Regions from separate parts of the Sporofaciens sp. SGI.106 genome, predicted to be linked through region 2. Evidence: a T-box and tRNA genes for the amino acid it is inferred to sense, from the RefSeq annotation. Region 2 holds a T-box; the other holds one or more tRNA genes.

Region 1 (11,368 bases), on a different contig from region 2:
AATCTGAGCAGAACTCAGTTGTCCCCGGGCCTGCGCCAGTGTCATTGCCCCGGCATTCACCTGCTCCTGTACACTTTGAAGCTGACTTCTTCCAGCTGCAAGCTGACTCTTCTGTCCCAGAAGTTCTGCCTCCTGAGCAGATATTTTTGACATGCTCTCCTCCAGCTGAGGCTTCAACGTATCATACGTCTGAATAAGCGCAAGCTGTTTTGCATATTCCTCAAACTGTGCCTGCTCTTCTTCTGTCAAAGTTTCCCCGGCCAATTGTTTCTGGAGAAGTGCATCGTAAGCCGCCTGAATCTCAGTTTCGGCTGCCTTCGCATTCTCCAATTGGGTAAGCTGTGCGCTAAGTGCTGCCTTAGAACTCTGTACCAACGCAAGGCTCTGTGCCAGCTGAGCCTCTCCCATATTCAGCTCCGCCATTTTCTCCGTAATCTCAAGCTGAGCCTGTTTCAGCTCTTCCGCCTTCATGGAAATCTGTGCTTCCGCCTGTCCCATCTGCTCAGATGCCTGATTCTTGCCGGACTCCAGAGCAGCTTTTCCACTTTCCACCTTCGCTTTTGCATCCGCAAGGGCTGCACTTGCCTCCTCAAACTGTCGGTTTAACTTCGCAGTTACTTCCTCATTGAGATTCTCGATTTTTTTCTCATTTATAGTTACTTCTACCGTTTCTTCTATACTTCCAACCGAACTGACAGATGCGACACCTTCCACACTTTCTATCTCGGGCAGAATCTGTTCTTCAATAACCTGACTGGTTTTGACCGCATCTTCCCCCTCGGCACTGACTGCAGCAATCAGAACCGGCATCATACTTGGATTTAATTTCATAATAATTGGATTTGCCACGCCTTCCGGCCAGTAGCCTTTGATCTGATCCAGATTCTCCCGCATCTCTATCGTCACAGAATCCATATTGGAAGTCTGGTCAAATTCCAGAATCACAGTGGAAAAATTCTCACTGGATGAAGATTGTATCGTCTTGATATTACTCACTGTCGCCATTACCTGCTCTACCGGTTTTGTAACAGTCATCTCTACCTCCTCCGGACTTGCTCCCGGATAACTGGTCATAACCATGGCATAAGGCAAGTTCATATTAGGAAGAAGATCCACCGTCATATTCGTAAATGTCACAATCCCCAGAATAATAATCAAAACCACTCCCACCACTACGGTGTAAGGTTTTTTTACACTATATTTTGAAAACATGTATTTTCCTCTTTTCCGATACGATTAATCCAACTAAATCATACCACTTGGGTATTTAAATATCAATGATTCCAGTGTATAATAATCTGAACAAATCTGAAAGTTTATAAAATTTTTACATTCAATTTTAATAATCTCTTTCAGTTTTATGGAGGAATTCTTTATGAAAAAAAAATATATACTTGTAACCGGTGCATCCCGGGGAATCGGGCGCAGCATTGCTCTCCTCTTTGCATCACAGGGATACCACGTATTTATAAACTGCTCCCGTTCTATGGATGCCCTGATGGAGACAGCCCGGGAAATCCAGAAAACAGGAGGTTTTTGCACACCCATTCCCGCTGATATCGGAAAGCCCGATGAAGTGCGCTCCCTGTTCCGACAGATTTATACAATCACTCCTCAACTGGATGTACTGGTCAATAACGCAGGAATCGCCCACATCGGTCTCTTATCCGATATGAGCGATGAAGAATGGGATCGCATTATCAACACCAATTTATCATCCGTATTTTACTGCTGCCGCGAGGCAATCCCGCCCATGGTACACGAAAAATCCGGTCGGATCATCAACATTTCCTCCATGTGGGGAACAACAGGTGCTTCCTGCGAAGCCGCCTACTCCGCTTCGAAATCAGGGATTCACGGCCTGACCCGGGCTCTTGCCAAAGAACTTGCCCCCAGCAACATTCAGGTCAACGCCATCGCCTGCGGCGCCATCGACACATCCATGAACAGCCAGTTAACCGAAGAGGAACGGAAGACCCTGGAATACGAAATTCCCGCCGGACGCTTCGGTACTCCGGAAGAAGTAGCGGCACTTGTTTGGGATATGGCACACGGTCCGGCATATATGACCGGACAGGTGATTGGAATAGACGGAGGATACCTGTAACAGAGGTACTTCCAATAAATGGTTAGTCAAAACAGGGGAGGACACGGCTCACATGAGTCACATCCTCCCCTTCATGATTCATTATTGAAATATATCCTTCAACATCTCCATCAGTTTTGGAATTTCAACCGGCTTGGCAATATGTCCGTTCATACCTGCCGCCGCTGCGTTCTTTTTATCTTCTGCAAATGCATTTGCAGTCATGGCAACAATCGGTGTCTCGGCAAGAATTTGATTATCCAAAGCCCGTATTGCCATCGTTGCCTCATATCCATTCATATTCGGCATCTGTACATCCATAAAAATTAAATCGTATCTGTCTTCAACTGATGCTTTCACTTTTTCCACAGCCTGAACTCCATCCTCTGCAATATCTACTCTGAATCCCATGTCTTCAAAAATGTATAATGCAATTTCCCGGTTCAGTTCATTATCCTCAACCAGAAGAATATGCTTACCGGAAAAATCATCCACATGCATATTCTGTTCAACAGGAATTTCCTGTTCTGAGGTCATCTTTTGTTCATCTATCTCCAATTTAAATGTGAGCGTATACGCAGTTCCCTTGCCTTTCTCACTGTCACAGGCAATCTCACCTCCAAGCATATCTATAAGTCTCTTGACGATAGGAAGACCAAGACCCGTTCCTTCGATTCCGGATACTTTATTGTCTTCCTCCCTCTCGAACAATTCAAACTGAATATTCTTAAATTCCTCGCTCATGCCAATGCCATTATCCTTTATGAATATTTCATATTCACCAAACCGCTCTTCGACAGATTCCTTTTGTCTGATTTCAAAAGACACTCTTCCTCCTTCCGGAGTAAATTTCTGAGCATTCGATAATAGGTTTACACATATCTCTCTCATATGCTGCATATCGCAAATCACATGAGATTCCTGTATATCTGTTAAAATTTCGAAATGAATCCCCTTTGCAGCCATAGACTGTTCAAAAAGAAGCCCCATCACCTGACTAAGCTCGTACAAATCTGCGCTGATCATCATCGGTTTCATAGCGCCGCTTTCTATTCTTGAAATGTTTAGGACCTCATTGATCAGATCTAACAGTTCCTTTCCCGCAATCTTAACTTTTTCAAGACTATCCTTCACTTTTTCCCGATTTGACAGATTCTCCTCAGCAATTTTTGTAAAACCAAGAATTGCATTCATTGGAGTACGGATATCATGACTCATATTAAACAGAAATCTTGTTTTTGCCTCGTTAGCAGACTTTGCCTCGGCTGCCGCTTTTTCAAGTTCTTCTTTATGTATCTTTTCCTGATATTGCCTGAAAGCATACTGCCAATAACCCATAGCTATTAACAGGGAGATCAAAATAATCCCCACAACACTCATTACCATTTGCCTGGAAGTAATCCAGCCTTCCTCCGGCATAATTTCAAAATACCAGGTATCATTAGGTACTTCACACACTACCTGAAGAGCCTGATTCATTTCCTGTTCTTCGCACTGGGCTATGATCACTTTCTCTTCTGTAGAAGGACTGACATGCCAAATCTGATAATGGTAACCGGAACTTTCCATTTTTTCCAGATGAACTTCTTCAAGGAAGGCATCCCAATTCAGAACCAGAACAGAAAATCCCCAGAATTGTTCCGTTCCACTCTCATCTTTCACATAGATTGGATCGAGTAAAAGCGCACCCATTCCTCCCTGCGCCAGTTCAAAAGGTCCGGCAATCGTATATTGTCCGCTTGTCGCAGCAAGAGTAGCTTCTTTTTCTCTTGCAGGGTTTTCCATCAGATTCAGGCCAATGGCTTCTTTATTCCCTTCTATTGGATATGCATCTGATATAATCCCATCCCGGGCATACTCAATTGCCTCTATTACCCCTTCATTATCCATCATACGTTCAGACATAATTCCGAAATCTCTGCTACTCATCTCATATCCGTTTTCCACAAAGCTCTTCAATATGTCAGATACTACCAGATAGTTATTAATCTGTGCTTCCACCCTTCTTATGGAAGACTCAGCCGTATATTGAGCCTGTGCCTTTTTCTCCTGCACATTAAACTGCACAATATAATATGCAAATCCTGAAGAAAGCAACAGGCAGACTATGAACACAGTTACTGTCCTGAAAAGAATACCTCTATCCATTTTTTGTTCTTTCAATTCGGGCAGCCTCCAATCCCTTATTTCACCAGCCTTTGAATCTTCTTACTTTCTGCCGTTCCCGCTTCTCCCAGAAGCTCAAATAATAAAGCCTCACAGGTAGTCACTACTGCTCCTTCCTGTATTGCACGCTGCACTGCCATCTCCCGGTCAAATGCCTTTCTGCTGGAAATACAGTCTGTCACCAGCACCGGAATATATCCTGCAGACTTCAGATCAATCACCGTCTGAAGCACACAGATATGCGCCTCCACGCCACAGACGATCACATACTTCTTCGCGTGAATCTTTTCCTCTACTACATCACACGCACTGAACCGGATTTTCTCCACATACTCCGGGCTTCCAATAGCTTCCACAATCTCCTGGACCGTCTTTCCCAGCCCTTTCGTATATTGCTGAGTTACTACTATCGGAACTCCCAATTCCCGGAGTCCTGCAAGCAAAATACCGGAATTTTCTATCAGCTCCGTCTTCCTGTCCATCACCGGCACCAGCCGTTCCTGATAATCAATGGCAAGCGCTATCGCCTGTTCCCTCTCAATCCTCATACCATATTTACTCCATCTCTAATACAACCGGACAATGGTCAGACCCCATCACATCCGTCAGAATTTTCGCATCTTTCAATCTATCTTTCAGGCATTCAGACACACAGAAATAGTCAATACGCCACCCCGCATTCTTTGCCCGTGCACTGAAACGGTATGACCACCAGGAATAAATCCCCTCCTGATCCGGATAAAAATAACGAAATGTATCCACAAACCCTGCATCCAGAAGTGTACTGAATTTTTCTCTTTCTTCATCTGTAAATCCTGCATTTTTCCGATTCGTCTTTGGATTCTTCAGATCAATCTCTTTATGAGCCACGTTCAGGTCTCCACAGAATATCACCGGTTTTGTCTCTTCCAGTTTCTTCAGATAAGACAGAAAATCCTGTTCCCACCGCATGCGATACGGCAGCCTTGCCAGCTCGTTCTGAGAATTCGGAGTATACACCGTAATAAAATAATACTCCGGAAATTCCAGGGTAATCACCCGTCCTTCCTGATCATGTTCTTCTATACCCATACCATATGTCACCTTAACAGGCTCCTCTTTTGAAAATATTGCTGTTCCGGAATACCCCTTCCTCACTGCATAATTCCAATACTGATGATACCCCGGAGTATCCAGTGTAAGCTGTCCCTCCTGCATCTTCGTCTCCTGCAAACAGAAGATATCCGCATCCGCCTCATTAAAGAAATCCATAAATCCCTTCTGCACACAGGCACGGATTCCATTTACATTCCATGAAATAAACTTCATCACTCATCCTCCAAATAATTCTGTAATCTTCCTCTAATAATAAACTTTCCTAAGGAACAACCCCCGTGCAGGCGCCAGAAATCCTGCCAGACTTCTGTCCTCAGAAGCAATCACCACCGGAAGCTTGGACGCATCCCGCTTCCCGGCTCCTATCTCAATCAGTGTTCCGGTCATAATCCGCACCATGTGGTACAAAAATCCGGAACCATAATAAGTAATACGAATTTTATCTCCGGATTTTACAATCTTAATATTATAAATTCTACGTACCGTGTCATTCGTTTCTTTATTATCAGTAAATGCAGAAAAATCTTTTACTCCAATCAGATATTTTACCGCATCCCTCATAGCTTCAATATCCAGCTCCGCCGGATAATGATAGCAATATCTCCTGGAAAATACGTCCGGTTTTTCCCTGCAGTCAATATAATATTCATACTTCTTGCCCTTTGCACTCTTACGTGCATGGAAATTACTCCTCACCAGCTCCACCTGCAGGATACGGATATCCTCCGGCAGACACCGGTTCAAAGCATCTTTCAGATCATCTACATCATAAAGCTTGGAAAGCTTCACATTTGCCACCTGTCCTCTGGCATGAACACCACTGTCCGTTCTTCCCGAGCCATCCACCTGAACCCGATATCCTACCAGCCGGCCAATACTCCATTCCAGAATATGCTGAATCGTATTGTCAGTAGTTGCCTGCCGCTGCCATCCCTGATAGCGGCTGCCGTCATAAGCAATCGTTAATTTATAATTCCTCATTTATATTCACCCTATCTACAACCAACCATTAAAAAGCCATAAAACTATTTCAAAATCTATAACTGAAAAAGAAGAAGCATACCTGCTTCTTCCCTTATATTAGCACTTTCCAGTTTTCTTCGCAATTAACTTCTGCACATTCACAGCATTTTCACATTTACACTTTTGTTGCGCTTTCAGTCTGAAATCTATCTGTCCATCATCTTCTTAATCTCTGCCATAAATGTACTGACATCTTTGAATTCCCGATACACAGAGGCGAACCTTACATAGGCAACTTCATCCAGATTCTTCAATTCGTCCATCACTATTTCCCCAATGGTACTGCTGGGAATTTCCTTCTCCTCCAGCCTGAAAATCTTTGTCTCAATACGCTCCACAGCCTTCTGAATCTCGCCTGTTGGAACCGGACGTTTATAACATGCACGGATCACACCATTCTCAATCTTATCTCTGTTATACTGTTCTCTCGTATTGTCCTTCTTAATAATTGTAAGAGGAATTGTCTCAACCTTCTCGTAGGTCGTGAACCGCTTTCCACAGACATCACAGGAACGTCTTCTTCGAATGGAATTACCATCCTCTGCGGGTCTGGAATCGATTACTCTGGTATCCGGGTGGCTGCAATATGGGCATTTCATCTTAGTCTCCATCCTTTCCTCTGTCCGCTCCGAGAGCGGCCCTGTATCTTAATCCACAATCAAATGGACTTCTATATTTATATATAGTATATCGTTCAAAAAGCCTGTTGTCAAAGCATTTGTACCCATATGCGTCACTTTTACGTTTACTTTCCATCCTCTTCATGAATTTCAACAAGAATAATATCCGGACCTATTTTTCTAATACAGGAAAAGGGAATAATATATTCCCCGCCCTCACCAAACAGACAGCACCATTTTCCTGATTTGGGAATGATAATTGCCTCAATACATCCCTTGCATTCATCAAAAATCAAATCGGTGACGGAACCCAGCTTTTTGCAGTCACAGGTGTTAATTACTTCTTTATCCTGAAACTCACTCAGTTTCATACTACCACCTCTTACTGCATTATATGCCAGACCCGTCACCTTTGTTCTGTCTATTCTTCAATATCAATCACTGACACCGGACAGTTATCTCTCGCTTCCACTGCAGATTCTTCATCCTCTGCAGACACACCGGCATATGCCTCTGCAACCCCGTCGTCATTAAAACGGAATACCTCCGGACACATTTCCACACAGGCTCCGCATGAGATACATCCATCGTTCACTCTTGCTTTCATAAAATCGGTTCCTCCTTCTCATGATATGCACAACATGCACATGTTCCAGTATTCCCCGACTTTGCAAAAATATACTTTCCCTAACGGATTACCGTTCCGGTCTTCCCTTTGATACCCTCTTTCAGCTTATCAAAGGAAGTGATCAGTGCACTCCTTCCCTCCCGTTTCTCTATAAATTCCACGGACGCACGGAATTTGGGAAGCATATTATATATGCCAAAATGGCCTTCCTCCATATACTGTTTTGCCTGCTCCACCGTAATCTCTCCAAGTTTAGCTTCATCCGGCTTTCCAAGATTAATGCATACCTTCTCCACACTGGTCAGAATAATCAGTTCATCTGCATTAATCTCCTCTGCAAGCTTTCCGGCTGCCAGATCCTTTTCTATAACAGCACTGGCTCCCTTCAGATGATTATCCTGGACAAGAACCGGAATACCACCTCCGCCACAGGCAATTACTATCTGATCAGCCTCAACCAGTGCACGGATTGCTTCTATTTCTACAATATTCACCGGATTCGGTGCAGACACGACACGACGGAAGCCCTTACCAGGCTCCTCAACCACATAATTTCCTTTCTTACGCTCCTGATTAGCCTCCTCGGCAGACATATATCGTCCCAGGACTTTAGTCGGTGTATAAAAGGCTTCATCATAAGGATCCACCGTCACCTGAGTAAGAATTGTACTTACTGTACGGAAAATACCACGATCCAGAAGTTCTTCTCTGATTGCATTCTGCAGGTCATATCCAATATATCCCTGGCTCATCGCAGAACATACCGACATAGGTGCTGCCGTATAATCCTGATGAACCTTACCAAACTCATTCATTGCAGTATGGATCATACCCACCTGTGGTGCATTACTGTGAGTAATAACCACCTGATATCCTTCCTCAATCAGATCTGCGATAGATTTGGCAGACCGCTTAACCGCCTCCTTCTGTTCCGGCAGTGTTGTGCCTAATGCCCGATGTCCCAATGCTACTACCACTCTTTTTTTCATAATTGTTTTCCTTTCCTTATTAATTTATCTCGTCATCATATAAGAACTATAAATTCAATACATCCTGGATGGTATAAAATCCCGGTCCTTTTCCCTCCAGATAGGCCGCACAGTCACATGCTCCTCTTGCAAAACATTCCCAGTTATAAGAATGATGGGTAATCTCCAGACGTTCACCCATAAATCCAAAATACACACTGTGACTGCTTGGAATATTACCCGCTCTCAGGGAATGATAACCAATCGTTCCTTTCTGTCTCGGACACTCTCCCTCTCTTCCGTAAACTGCAATGTCAGAAAGTTCTTTTCCCATGGCATGAGCCATAATCTCTCCCATTTCTCTGGATGTACCGCTTGGCGCATCCTTCTTCCACTGGTCATGCATCTCCAGAATCTCAATATCCGCCTCATCACCCACAGCCTTTGTCACAATCTCCAGAAGCTTATTCATAATATTCACCAGTTTGGAAGTATTGGCAGCGTACAGCATTGGTATCTCATTCGCCGCATCTCTGAATTTCTGAAATTCCTCCGGTGAAAATCCTGTCGTTCCACATACCAGCGCCTTCTTATGGGCGATAGCCATCTTCAGAACCTCCATAGCCATCTCTCTGGTAGAAAAGTCAATGATTACATCGCACTGATCGATCACAGATTCCAGATCATCTACCACCGGAACCCCAAGGTCGTATCCTACAAGCGCTGCCTGTCCCAGATCTTTTCCTATGTAATCTCTGCCTTTTGGCGCCACGCCTGCCACCAGTTCCATATCATCTCTGGATGCTGCAATCTGAGTAATCAGCTTTCCCATCTTTCCTCTTGGTCCTACTACAATTGCTTTCATATACCATACTCCTTCCACATAAGAATTCATACATATTTTTCTTATAAGCATAGATTTAGGTTTATTTTAACACAAGATGGAATATAATAGGATAAATAATGTGTAGATTTCATATATTTTATTTTTCTATTGCATTCTTCGACACATTTCGTATATAATAGACCCATCGGGGTATGGCTCAGTTTGGTTAGAGCGCACGGCTGGGGGCCGTGAGGTCGCAGGTTCGAATCCTGTTACCCCGACTAAAAAAGGACTATCATAATACTGATAGTCCTTTTTATTGTTATTTACTTTTTATCCAGTAAAAGCCATGTCCCGGCACCACAGGATTCTCAACCTTGATTTCCTTCCCTGTCATAAGGTCCACATAAGCGCCTTCTTCTTTCATCCACGCCGTTCTCTCCCCGGCGCTGAAATTAAAGATTCCAAAGAATCTTTCACCATCCTTTTCTCTCATAATACAAAGGACAGCATCATCGTGAACATCATAAGTATATACGTTAGCCGATGCATCGAAGACAGATTCCCTCCGGCGTATTTTCTCAAGTTTATCAAGCGCTCCGAAAATACTCTCCTGCACACTGCCTTCCTCTTCACACTTTTCTGCCAGCTCCCAGTGGAATTTTCCGCGGTGAATATAACGGGAATCGACGCATTTATCGGGATCATCTTTGTATGAGTAATCGTTGACCTGACCGATTTCATCTCCACTGTACAACATCGGAATACCTGACTGTGCCAGCATACATGCATGAAGCATGATATCCGCACGGATCGCATTCTCCATCTTTTTCGAATCGCCCTCAAATCCGGCGCTTTCCACACCACACATGGATGCTGTTGTTCCGCAGAATCTTGCATCCTGAGTTACAGGATCATCATTATACAGCTCTCCCCGGCTCACACTGCCTGCAATCCTGCCTGTGAAATAATCGTTCAGGAATCTCTTATGAGGTACCTCCTGCATTCCCCACTGCCTGAGGGCCGGATAATCCAGTCCCCATCCTATGTCATCATGACAGCGCAGATAATTTAAGAAAGTATACTCCCGGGGCAGGCTGTTCACAATGTCCATCTGTTTTTTCAAAAGTCTGATATCTTCCATCGCCACACAGTTCCAGGTAGTAGCCATTGTTGTCACATTATAAAGCATATGACATTCCGGCTTCTCCACCGTTCCGAAGTACGGGGCAACCTTTTCCGGCTCCATAACCACTTCTCCTAAAAGGACGACACCCGGACAGACAATCTCTCCTATCATGCGCATCATACGTACAATGTTGTGAACCTGTGGGAGATTCCTGCAGCATGTTCCCATTTCCTTCCAGATATAAGGAACTGCATCGATTCGGATAACATCCATGCCCTGGTTTGCAAAATAGAGGAAATTATACATCATCTCATTAAAAACGCGCGGATTGCTGTAGTTCAGATCCCACTGATAGGGATAAAATGTAGTCATAACATAATGCCCCGCATCCTGCAGATACGTAAAATTGCCCGGTGCCGTGGTGGGAAATACCTGAGGCACGGTTTCCTCATATCGTCTGGGGATTTCGTAATTATCGTAGAAAAAATACCTGCTCATGTATTCTCCCTCGCCCCGTCTGGCGCGGACTGCCCACTCATGATCCTCCGAGGTATGGTTCATAACAAAATCCATGCACAGATTCATTCCTCGTTCATGACAGTCATCTGCCAGTTCTGCCAGTTCATCCATAGTGCCCAGATCCGGCCGGACTTTACGAAAATCTGCCACAGCGTAGCCTCCGTCAGAACGCCCCTTTGGAGAATCCAGAAACGGCATCAAATGAATACAATTTACATTACATTTTTCAAGATAGGACAGTTTTTTCTGAACTCCTTTCAGATTCCCCGCAAAATTATCAATATACAGCATCATTCCCAGCATATCAT
Region 2 (11,368 bases):
GATGTTCAGACGATTAGTTCCTGCCCCGATAATTCCTCTCAGACCGGCTGTACCAAACTCCAGATCTTTGTAAAACCGTTCTTTAATTTCATTGTCATCCTCTTTGATTGCCTGCAGCTCTGCTTTTGTATCTGCATCAAAGTAAGGATTGGACAGCCATTCCTCGTACATTTCACGATATTCCATTCTAAACTACCTCCTGTATATTCCGGGCTGTGTATCCAACACACTTGAAGCCTCTGATTAGTATATATTATACACCACTCCCCTACAAATGAAAAGCAAATATCTGCTCGAGAAAGTATCTTTTTTCCTCCGTCTGCATAATGGATACCTTTAATTTTTCTACATTTTTTACCGGTATCCATGCCTTATTGGAACGATAATACGAATCTGCAATTTTCCAGAATTTCTCCGGATAGGCAAATCTCAGCATCAGATATTCCATTTCTTCATCCGATAAAGGACGGACCGCACAATAGGCATTCAGGATACAGTCTCCCAGCTTTACATTCCACTCGTGCTTTTCCATTGCTTTTCGCAGGAAATAATACAGATCCTCCGCCTGGATCCCCCGCCGGAAATGTTCGAAGTTCGTGGTCGCCAGTCCATCCGGTGTCACCAGTATGTTATGATAGTTGTAATCCCCATGGGTAAGACAGTTTTCTTTCAGGCTTCGTGCATAAAGTTCCTCATAACCGGAATCTGCTATCCTTGTCAGAGACGCATCCGCCCACTCATACATGCTGTCAAAACATTGAAGAAAGGCTAATTCAAATTCTCCCTTTGCTGTTCTCGAACGTATATAGCGGCGCACTTTCTTGAGTTCCCGGTTATGGCTGGTGTACTCATCCCGCAGATGAACGGCATCCGGCACATATTCCTCCAGCTCCAGCTTCATTTTCTGATGAAGCCCTGCAAGATTCTTCGCACTTTCCTGAAGTTCCCGGCTCTTACGGATATCACACTCCCGTCCCCGGAACCAGTATTTCAGCACATAGGGAACCCCTTCTTCCGAGACACTGACGTATTCTCCCTCCCGGTTTGGCAGAAACTGATCTACCCGCTCATAGCCCTGCCCCTGCAAATGTGCATACAATTTATAAAGAGCAGGGATTCGTTTCTTCGACATACCCGCTTCCCGAAGCAGCAACAATCCCTCTTCCGTATCACAAAAAAATGCACCCCTGGTTTTCCGGGTGCTTTTCACATTGATCTGATACTCTTCCAGTATCTTTAATTCATAATCCTGCATATTCATCCCCTGCACCTTACACTTACATGTTCTTTTCAATGTATGTGGGTGCAGGGGAATTTATGCTTCTTTTCATCTTGGAAGGAGACGAAACTCCTTCCATTCCCGCGCAAGGCGGAGAAGGTTTTCTTTTTCATTCAGTTCCGGGTTATCCAGAACCTGTTCCAGAAGCCAGTGAAGAACTTCTCCCATCTCTTTTCCCGGTTTCATGCCGTCCTCGATCAGATCTCTTCCCGTGACAGCAAGATCCCTCAGAGAAACACACTGATTCTGTCTTAAGATATCCTCATATATAATGCGGACATCCTCGATATTCTGAAGCTTTTCTTCCCGTCGATACATACTCTGTGCCAGCATATCTGCTCTTCGCACTTCCAGATACAGCGGAAACAATTCTTCACCGATCCGATTCATCGCCCGGCGGACATTTACCGGAGTCGCCGGCATACGATAATCGTGATAATATACTAATTTCGTCACTTTATGCAGGGTGTCATTATCAAATTTCAGCCTTCGGAGCACTGATTTTGCAATCTCTTCACTCCTTATGGCATGCTTTTTAAAATGCGCAACGCCCTCTTCATCCATGGTTTTCAGATCAGGTTTGCCCATATCGTGGAGCAGCATGGTAAGCCGAAGCACCTTATCCGGACGAATCTGCATGAGAGCATGAAGTGTATGCTCTCCTACGCTGTAAATATGATGCGGGGTTTCCTGCTCTGTTTCCATCAGGCGATCAAATTCCGGAAGAAATTCCTTTGTAACTCCAAGGTTATAAGCTTCTCTGAGCAGATCCGGTCTCGGTGATACCAGCATCTTCACAAGCTCCGTCTGAATCCGCTCGGCACTGATATTCTGAAGAGTAGGTGCGAGTCTTCGCATCCCCTCTCTGGTCTCTTCCTCAATAGAAAAACCGAGCTGGGCGGCAAAACGCACACCCCTCAAAATCCGAAGCGCATCTTCCGAGAAGCGCTCTGTCGCACATCCGACACAGCGGATGACTCCCGCCTTCAGATCTTCTATTCCTCCGAAAATATCTACAAGCCCGTCTTTTTCATTATACGCCATAGCGTTAATGGTAAAATCCCGGCGAAGCAGATCTTCCTTCAGGCTTCTGGTAAAGGTCACTTCCTTCGGATGGCGGCTGTCTTCATATTCGCCGTCCACCCGGTAGGTCGTTACCTCGAATCCTTCTCCGTCCAGGAGCACTGTAACTGTACCATGTTCGATTCCGGTATCAAAGGTTCTGGAAAACAGCGCCTTTGTCTCCTGCGGCATAGCTGACGTGGTAATATCCCAGTCCTCCGGGCTTCTTCCCAGTATGGAATCCCGGACACATCCGCCCACCGCATAGGCCTCGTAACCGTGATCCTGCAGAGTCTGAATAATTCTGTTTACTTTTTCCGGCAGCTGAATCTGCATTAGTATGATTTACCCCAGTATGCCATGTGCTTAGCCGGTTTTCCACACCAGATACACTTGTCGGAAATCATCTCTTCATCCTCGATCAGACATCTGGTTGCAGCACCGCCTGTCACGTATTTTACTTCACCTTCGCATTCCGGATCTCCACACCAGCATGCTTTTACAAATCCACGGTTTGCTTTGAACTTCTCAACCATTTCATCCATAGTAACCGCTGTATCAATATGATTATTCAGGAACTCTTCTGCTCTGTTGTACATATCCTGCTGGATTGTCTCCAGGATATCACGAAGCTTTGTTGCGATCTCATCCAGAGATACCACGATCTTCTCACGATTATCACGACGCACAACAATAACCTGATTGTTCTCAATATCCTTCGGTCCGATCTCGATACGGGTAGGAATACCAAGGATCTCCTGCTCGGAGAATTTCCATCCCGGGCTCTTATCAGAATCATCGATTTTCACTCTGTATCCTGCTTTTTTAAGCTCATCCAGAAGTGCAAATGCTCTGTCGAGCACGCCTTCTTTATGCTGTGCGATCGGGATAATGCGGCATTCTACAGGTGCAACATGCGGAGGCAGTACCAGACCGTCGTCATCACCGTGAACCATGATCAGTCCACCGATACTTCTGGTTGACCATCCCCATGATGTCTCATAACAGCTGTGAGGCTGGTTGTTCTTATCAATATACTGAATACCAAATGCATCCGGGAATCCATTTCCGAAGAAATGGCTGGTTGCAGACTGAAGTGCCTTACCATCATGCATCAGTGCCTCGATGGTGTAAGTATCCTGCGCACCTGCAAATTTCTCATGCTCAGCTTTTCTTCCTGATACGAAAGGCATAGCCAGTGTCTCTCTGTAGCAGTCCTCATATACATGCCACATCTGGATCGTTCTTTCTTCTGCCTCTTCATAGGTTGCATGCAGTGTATGACCTTCCTGCCACAGGAATTCTCTGGAACGAAGGAATGGTCTTGTTGTCTTCTCCCAGCGAAGTACGGAATTCCACTGGTTCCATACTTTCGGCAGGTCTCTGTATGAACGAACCGTCTTAGACCACAAGTCACAGAACAAAGTCTCTGATGTAGGACGGATACACATTCTTTCCTGTAATCTCTCCATACCACCGTGAGTTACCCATGCAACTTCCGGAGCAAATCCTTCGATATGATCTGCTTCTTTCTCAAGAAGAGATTCCGGAATCAGTGTCGGCAGATATACGTTCTCGACGCCTGTTTCTTTAAAACGTCTGTCCAGGTCAGCCTGAATCAGTTCCCAGATTGCATATCCATTCGGAAGATAATTCAGACATCCTTTTACGCTTGAGTAATCACACAGCTTTGCTTCACGGACAACATCCGTATACCACTGTGCAAAGTTTTCATCACGTGGTGTGATATTTTTGACTAATTTTTCCTTTGCCATGTTCTTTTCTCCTTTTCTTTTCTGGCAGGGCCCTTGCCCCACGATTATTTGCCGGGAGTTTTGTGCCTCATATGTTCTATGAAAAACATTTTCTTACAGAACAAAAAACGCCGGGCTCTTCGCTCCCTAAAAAAGGGACCGAAAAACTCGGCGGTACCACCCTAGTTAACTGCGACCCTCTCGCAGTTCTCTCTCATCACCGTTAACGCCAGTGCTACGCTTCACTTTCGCAAAGAGGCTCCAGGGTAGGTTCACTGCACATCCATACAAGAATCTCTCAGCCTGCGGACTCTCTCTCTGTGGAATATCCGATGCAACTACTATTCCCTTTCATCGCCAGACCCGCGTTCTGCAACCATCATTGCCGGCGGGTTATTCGGTTAACTGCCATTCTACTTGAAATCCCAATATTTGTCAAGGGTTAGTATACTAGCGTATCAAAATATATATAAAGAACATCAGATAGGACAGCAGGAACAGTGCTCCTTCTCCCTTGCGGATCTCGCGTTTACTGATAGCTGCCACATAGACAATACTGCTTGCGGCAATTAAAATCAGTGTGTCATATACCGCTGTCACCTCCAGAGTAATCGGTGTGATCGTCGAAGACACACCCAGAATCAGGAGAATATTGAAGATATTGGAACCGACTACATTACCTACAGCCAGGTCATTCTCCCCTTTTCCTGCCGCCACAACCGAAGTCACCAGTTCCGGAAGTGATGTTCCCAGAGCAACTATGGTAAGACCGATAAAGGTCTGACTCAGTCCAAAAGTCGCAGCAATGGACGAAGCGCTGTCTACTACCAGATCGCCTCCCAAAGCGATTCCTGCAATTCCCCCCACGATATACAGCGCACTCTTCACCGGACTCATTACCTTATACTCTTCTTCCGTTTCCTGCATCTCTTCCCTGGCTCGAAGCGCTGTCTTTACCGACGCATACAGGAAGATAGCAAATAAAATCAAAAATAAAATTCCTGCTGCCCTGCCCAGACAGAAACTTTCCGTACCATTTATTACCTTCATGATCGAAAAGTCAGAATCCAACAGGAGCAGGATCACGGTAATGAAAATAGAAAATGGAAATTCCTTTTTCAAAAGAGACCATTGTGCCTGCACCGGATTCACCAGCGCACAGCAGCCCAGCACCACCAGCAGGTTGAACATATTGGAACCCAGCACATTACTGACTGCCAGATCATTCTTGCCACTCAAAGCCGCAGTCACACTGACCGAAAGCTCCGGAAGGCTGGTTCCAAATGCCACTACCGTAAGTCCTATGATAATTGAAGGCACTTTCAGGATTTTTGCCACACTGGAGCTTCCGTCAACAAAGAAGTCGGCTCCCTTAATTAATAATACAAATCCCAAAAACAGCAACAGATAATCCATATCTCCATCCTCTTTCCATTGACACTTATTTGTTTCCTGTGGTTAAATATAATGATACCAGGGTCAAAAGGGCTAAGCCCACATGAGCTTGCTCATAAGCGGGTGAAAGTCCTTGGGACCCGCCCCCGATATGAGCATAAAAGTGGGATAATAATCCCGCGATATGCGAATGTCGGGCAGGATTGTGGGAGTGCAAAGCACGGAACAATCCGTAGGTATCATAGCCCAGGGCTTTTGACCCCAACATCCTAAAATCCAGTAATTACATTACATACGTTACAATAATAATTGTGAAAAAGATAGAAGTCAAGGAGATTTTATGAAATCAAAGACACCTCATATTTTATATGAAGACAAAGAAATAATTGTGTGTCAGAAGCCCCACGGACTGGCCACCCAGAGCCGTCGTCCCGGCACGCCTGACCTGGAGCATATACTGCTCTGTCATCTGGCCGAACAGGCCCGTTCCAAAAACAAATCCAGTTCCGAAAGCAAAGCTTCTTTCGGAAATAAGCCGCCATATCTGGCTGTCATCCACCGGTTGGATCAGCCTGTAGCCGGGATCCTTGTTTTTGCCAGGACACCTGCCGCTGCCAGATCTCTGAACCATCAACTTCAGCAGGAAGGCTTTGGCAAGCACTATCTTGCCCTGGTACACGGAAAGCCTGCCGCACCGGAAGGCACTCTCGAGGATTATATGGTAAAGGATGGCCGCACCAACACTTCCCGCATCTGCAGCAAGGATACTCCGGGCGCAAAATCCGCCCGTCTTCACTACCGTCCGGCATCCGCGGAGCTTCAAAATCATATGAACTCCATCCATGCCTGTACCGTTCATGGTCCCAAAGACGACACTAATGACGACACCTGGCTGGAAGTCATTCTGGACACCGGACGCCATCACCAGATTCGGGTACAGCTTGCAAATATGGGATGTCCCATTGTCGGCGACACCAAATATAATCCCGCCTCCCGACCGGAAGACGATCATAAAACGCTGATGCTCATTGCTTACAAACTTAGCTTCCGGCATCCGAAGACCGGGGAAGTGATGGAATTCGAAATATAAGAATAGATTGCACATTGTCGCATAAAAGGGGGCTGTTACAAAATAGATGAGTAGTCATCTATGGAGTAGCGCCCCTTTTACGTGGGAAAATTACTTTTTTTACATCCAACACGTATGTTTAGGAGTTCCTTACGTGGAAAATCCCATTTTCTTTTATCTGACACGTAGTTTTAAGCATTCTCTACGTGGCGAATTAGTAAAAATGCTGATTCCCGCGTAGACTTTCAAAAAAACTACGTGTCGAATTAGTAAAAGGGTATTTTCCCGCGTAGACTTTCGAAAAAACTACGTGTCGAATTAGTAAAAGGGTATTTTCCCGCGTAGACTTTCGAAAAAACTATGTGGAGAATTAGAAAAAGGGTATTTTCCCGCGTAAATAATAAAAAAATAAGGGGAGCATATCACAACCGGCTAATCCGTTATGATATGCCCCTTCTTCTCTCAATTAACTGCCACTTCTATGCCTCTGCCAGATCTGCAGCCGTTCCTTCTTTCAGTGCTTCTTCGTATTTCTTAAGAATCACATTCTGAATACGTTCCCGCGTGTCGGAATTAATCGGATGTGCAATATCACGATATTCTCCATCCAATGCCTTTTTACTCGGCATTGCGATGAATAGTCCTTTTTCCCCTTCTATGACCTTAATGTCATGTACTACAAACTCTTCATCCATAGTAATGGACACAACCGCCTTTAATTTTCCTTCTTTTGCCACTTTACGCACGCGTACATCTGTAATCTGCATTCGCTTAAGCCCCTTTCTTTACTGCACCCTTTATTGTGCATACCTCTCGTTTTTCTCGACCACTATTTTTATACCGTTCTCTCCTACGTGGCGCGTATTTGCCCTGATCGTATCACGACTCTCCACAATGCAATTTTCTATGTATGCATTGTCCCCTATGTAGACATCGTTCAGAATAATAGAATTCTTAATCACACAATTATTGCCCACGAAGGTTTTCTTAAACAGAATAGAATTCTCCACGGTTCCGTTAATAATACTTCCACTTGCAATAAGGCTGTTCTTTACAACTGCGCCCGGATTATATTTTGCCGGAGGCAGATCACTTACCTTTGAGTAAATACTCGGATGTCCCTTGAAGAAATAATTCCTTACTTCCGGTTTCAGAAAATCCATGTTGGTTCTGTAATACGCATCCACCGTAGCGATATTGCTCCAGTAGTCCTTTATCTTATAACCGTATATCTTCTTCAAATTCCTGTAACGGATTAAGATATCAGTTACAAAATCATACCTGTCTTCTTCTGCACAATGCTCGATCAGATCGATCAGCTGGCGTCTCCTGATTACATAAATGCCGGTGGAAATGGTGTTGGATGTTGCCACCATCGGTTTTTCCTCAAACTCCAGGATCCGCATATCCTCGTTCATCTTCACTGTACCGAATCTGCTTGCATCCTCATACGGATCCAGATCCCGGCACACCACCGTAATATCTGCTTTCTTTTCAATATGGTACTCCAGTACCTTGTTGTAATCCATTTTATAAACTGCATCGCCTGATGTGATGATCACATAAGGCTCATGACATCTTTTCAGAAAATCCAGATTCTGGTATATGGCATCTGCCGTTCCTCTGTACCAGTATCCGTTATCATAAGTGATGGTCGGCGTAAATACATACAGACCACCCTGTTTTCTTCCGAAATCCCACCACTTGGAAGAATTCAGGTGCTCATTCAGGGAACGGGCATTGTACTGAGTCAGCACTGCTACTTTCTGGATATGGGAATTGGACATATTGCTCAACGCAAAGTCAATGGCTCTGTAGCTTCCTGCCACCGGCATTGCCGCCACTGCTCTCTTATGCGTAAGTTCCTTCATCTTATTGCTGTTGCCACCCGCCAAAATAAGTCCTACTGCTCTCATACTCGTTCACCTGCCTTTATCAATGTCTCTCCGCTTTCCAGTATTCCATTCGGGTAATCCTCCCGGGATGTCACACCGCTAACGGCAGTATTCTTTCCAATCTGAACTCCTTCCGGTATGACAGAATTCTCTCCTATTGTCACAAGTCCGAAGGAATAAATATCCGGCTTCATCCTGTTTGGCACATCCGCGCCGGTTCCCAGCGTAACATTCGCGCCAAGAGTTACATTTTCCGCGATGATTGCCTTATCAATAATGCAGCCATTTCCGATCTCAACATCTTTCATAATAATAGAGTCACGCACCACTGCTCCCTCACCGATGCTTACTCCTGATCCGATCACACAGTTATGTACTTCTCCGTAAATCTCTGCTCCGTCTCCGATAATACTTCTCTCAATTACCGATTTGTCAGAGATATATTGCGGAGGAATAATGTCGCTGTTAGTATATATTTTCCAGAATTCCTCATATAAATTGAACTCAGGAATAATATCGATCAGTTCCATGTTCGCTTCCCAGTAAGAACCGAGTGTACCTACATCCTTCCAGTATCCGTTGTATTCATATGCAAACAGACGCTGATTCTGCTCATGGCAGTACGGAATAATGTGCTTACCGAAGTCACATCCGGGAACATCACTCAATTTCAGCAATGCCTCTTTGAGCACCGGCCAGCTGAAAATATATATTCCCATCGAAGCAAGGTTGCTCTTCGGAACCGGCGGTTTCTCCTGGAACTCTGTTATCCTTCCGTTATCATCCGTAATTACAATACCGAAACGGCTTGCCTCCTCTATCGGGACCGGCATCGCAGCTATGGTAACGTCGGCATTATTTTCCTTATGGTAGTCCAACATTACCTCATAATCCATCTTGTAGATGTGGTCTCCGGAAAGTATTAATACATAATCCGGATTAAAGGTCTCCATATAATCCAGATTCTGATAAATCGCATTCGCAGTACCGGTATACCACTCGCTTCCCCTGCTCTTTTCATACGGAGGTAAGATGGATACACCTCCGATATTACGGTCCAGATCCCACGGAATACCGATTCCAATATGTGTATTCAGCCTGAGCGGCTGATATTGTGTCAGAACGCCCACCGTATCAATTCCCGAGTTAATACAGTTGCTGAGCGGAAAATCGATAATTCTGTATTTTCCCCCGAAAGCAACGGCCGGCTTTGCCACCTTCGCAGTGAGAACTCCAAGTCTGCTGCCTTGTCCTCCTGCCAGTAACATCGCTATCATCTCTTTCTTTATCATGTCATCACCCCTTCTCAGTAATCTAGTGTTTATATTATATCATATATCTATCCGATAGTGAACAAATTTTACAAATAAAATATCTTTTTAATCCTCTTTTTGTGGAAATATAACAACAAATTCCGACTTTTCTTTTTTTACATATATGTTTATAATAATATAGATGAACAAAAGAAAATATGATAACTTTTTAAAATTTTTTCAGAAAGGTGTTATCTTATGTATAAAATTAATTTTGAAAATCCAATCCACGTACACTTTATCGGAATCGGTGGAATCAGCATGAGCGGTCTGGCTGAAGTCCTCTTAAAGGAGGGATTTACCATTTCCGGTTCTGACGCAAAAGAATCTGCACTGACTGATCATCTGGAAAACATGGGTGCATCCATTTTCTATCCGCAGAAAGCTTCCAATATTATAGATGGAATAGATGTCGTAGTATACACGGCAGCGATCCATGAAGATAATGAGGAATTTGCGGAAGCAAAGCGCCGGGGAATCCCTATGCTGAGCCGTGCGGAGCTTCTTGGCCAGATGATGACCAATTACGAGATGCCAGTGGCCGTCTCCGGAACCCATGGAAAGACAACAACGACTTCCATGCTCTCCCATATTCTTCTTGCCGATGAACAGGACCCAACCATTTCCGTAGGCGGAATCCTGAAGGCGATCGGAGGAAATATCCGGGTAGGCGGTTCCGAAATTTTCCTGACGGAAGCATGTGAGTACACCAACAGTTTCCTGCACTTCTTCCCGAAGCTTGCTGTAATCCTCAATATTGATGCAGACCATCTGGACTTCTTCAAGGACCTGGACGATATCCGCCACTCCTTCCGGAAATTTGCAGAGCTTCTGCCATCCGATGGTATGCTGGTCATTAACACAGATATTCCGGATCTTGATGAAATCACTTCCGGACTGAAGTGTCGCATCGTGACTTTCGGAATCAGTGAAGCTTCCGATTACCGTGCTGCAAACATCGCACACGATGAGTCCGGCAATGCTTCCTTTGATGTAATAAAACACGGAGAATTCTGGGGTCATATTCAGTTATCCGTAACCGGAGACCACAATATCTCCAATGCGCTGGCTGCAGCCGCATCCGCTGATTTATTAGATATCCCTGTTTCTTCCGTACAGGCAGGACTCCTGTCCTTCCATGGAACGAACCGTCGTTTTGAATACAAGGGTGAGCGCAACGGCTTCATCATCATTGATGACTATGCTCATCACCCGACAGAGATCAGGGCTACCCTTACCGCTGCCGCCCACTACCCGCACCGGGAACTGTGGTGCGTATTCCAGCCTCATACTTATTCCCGTACCAAGGCTCTGTTTGACGAATTTGCAGACGCCCTGACCCATGCGGATCACCTGGTGCTGGCAGACATTTACGCTGCCCGCGAAACTGATACTTTAGGGGTGTCCTCCGCCCAGCTTGCCGACGCGCTGAAAGAAAAAGGATGCGACGCAATTTACCTTCCATCCTTTGAGGAAATAGAAAACTACTTTTTAGAGCACTGTCAAAAAGGTGACGTGTTGATAACTATGGGAGCCGGAGACGTTGTAAACATTGGAGAAGACCTCCTCAAAGGCTAGTTATCCACAATTTCAACACAAAT

The links. A T-box is a leader RNA that pairs with one kind of tRNA and senses whether it is charged. The one in region 2 lies ahead of proS (proline--tRNA ligase), so its partner is inferred to be a tRNA-Pro.
Region 1: it encodes a tRNA-Pro, which carries the amino acid that the T-box ahead of proS (proline--tRNA ligase) is inferred to sense. The anticodon was not compared.

What each region holds. Positions count from the first base shown of each region.
Region 1 covers NZ_JBNPMZ010000004.1:193,501-204,868, forward strand. The annotation lists gene ACQRCC_RS05075 (efflux RND transporter permease subunit) at 1-1,212, opposite strand, end outside; gene ymfI (elongation factor P 5-aminopentanone reductase) at 1,376-2,107, shown strand; gene ACQRCC_RS05085 (response regulator) at 2,189-4,249, opposite strand; gene ACQRCC_RS05090 (isochorismatase family protein) at 4,270-4,800, opposite strand; gene xth (exodeoxyribonuclease III) at 4,808-5,560, opposite strand; gene truA (tRNA pseudouridine(38-40) synthase TruA) at 5,594-6,328, opposite strand; gene nrdR (transcriptional regulator NrdR) at 6,517-6,969, opposite strand; gene ACQRCC_RS05110 (PRC-barrel domain-containing protein) at 7,116-7,361, opposite strand; gene ACQRCC_RS05115 (ferredoxin) at 7,412-7,597, opposite strand; gene arcC (carbamate kinase) at 7,678-8,607, opposite strand; gene dapB (4-hydroxy-tetrahydrodipicolinate reductase) at 8,654-9,451, opposite strand; tRNA gene ACQRCC_RS05130 (tRNA-Pro) at 9,619-9,693, shown strand; gene ACQRCC_RS05135 (amylosucrase) at 9,735-11,368, opposite strand, start outside.
Region 2 covers NZ_JBNPMZ010000015.1:38,379-49,746, reverse strand. The annotation lists gene ACQRCC_RS11230 (phospho-sugar mutase) at 1-186, opposite strand, end outside; gene ACQRCC_RS11225 (CotS family spore coat protein) at 269-1,255, opposite strand; gene ACQRCC_RS11220 (CCA tRNA nucleotidyltransferase) at 1,328-2,677, opposite strand; gene proS (proline--tRNA ligase) at 2,677-4,116, opposite strand; T-box leader at 4,247-4,459, opposite strand; gene ACQRCC_RS11210 (calcium/sodium antiporter) at 4,546-5,511, opposite strand; gene ACQRCC_RS11205 (RluA family pseudouridine synthase) at 5,831-6,580, shown strand; gene spoVG (septation regulator SpoVG) at 7,039-7,326, opposite strand; gene glgD (glucose-1-phosphate adenylyltransferase subunit GlgD) at 7,357-8,475, opposite strand; gene ACQRCC_RS11190 (glucose-1-phosphate adenylyltransferase) at 8,472-9,746, opposite strand; gene murC (UDP-N-acetylmuramate--L-alanine ligase) at 9,966-11,345, shown strand.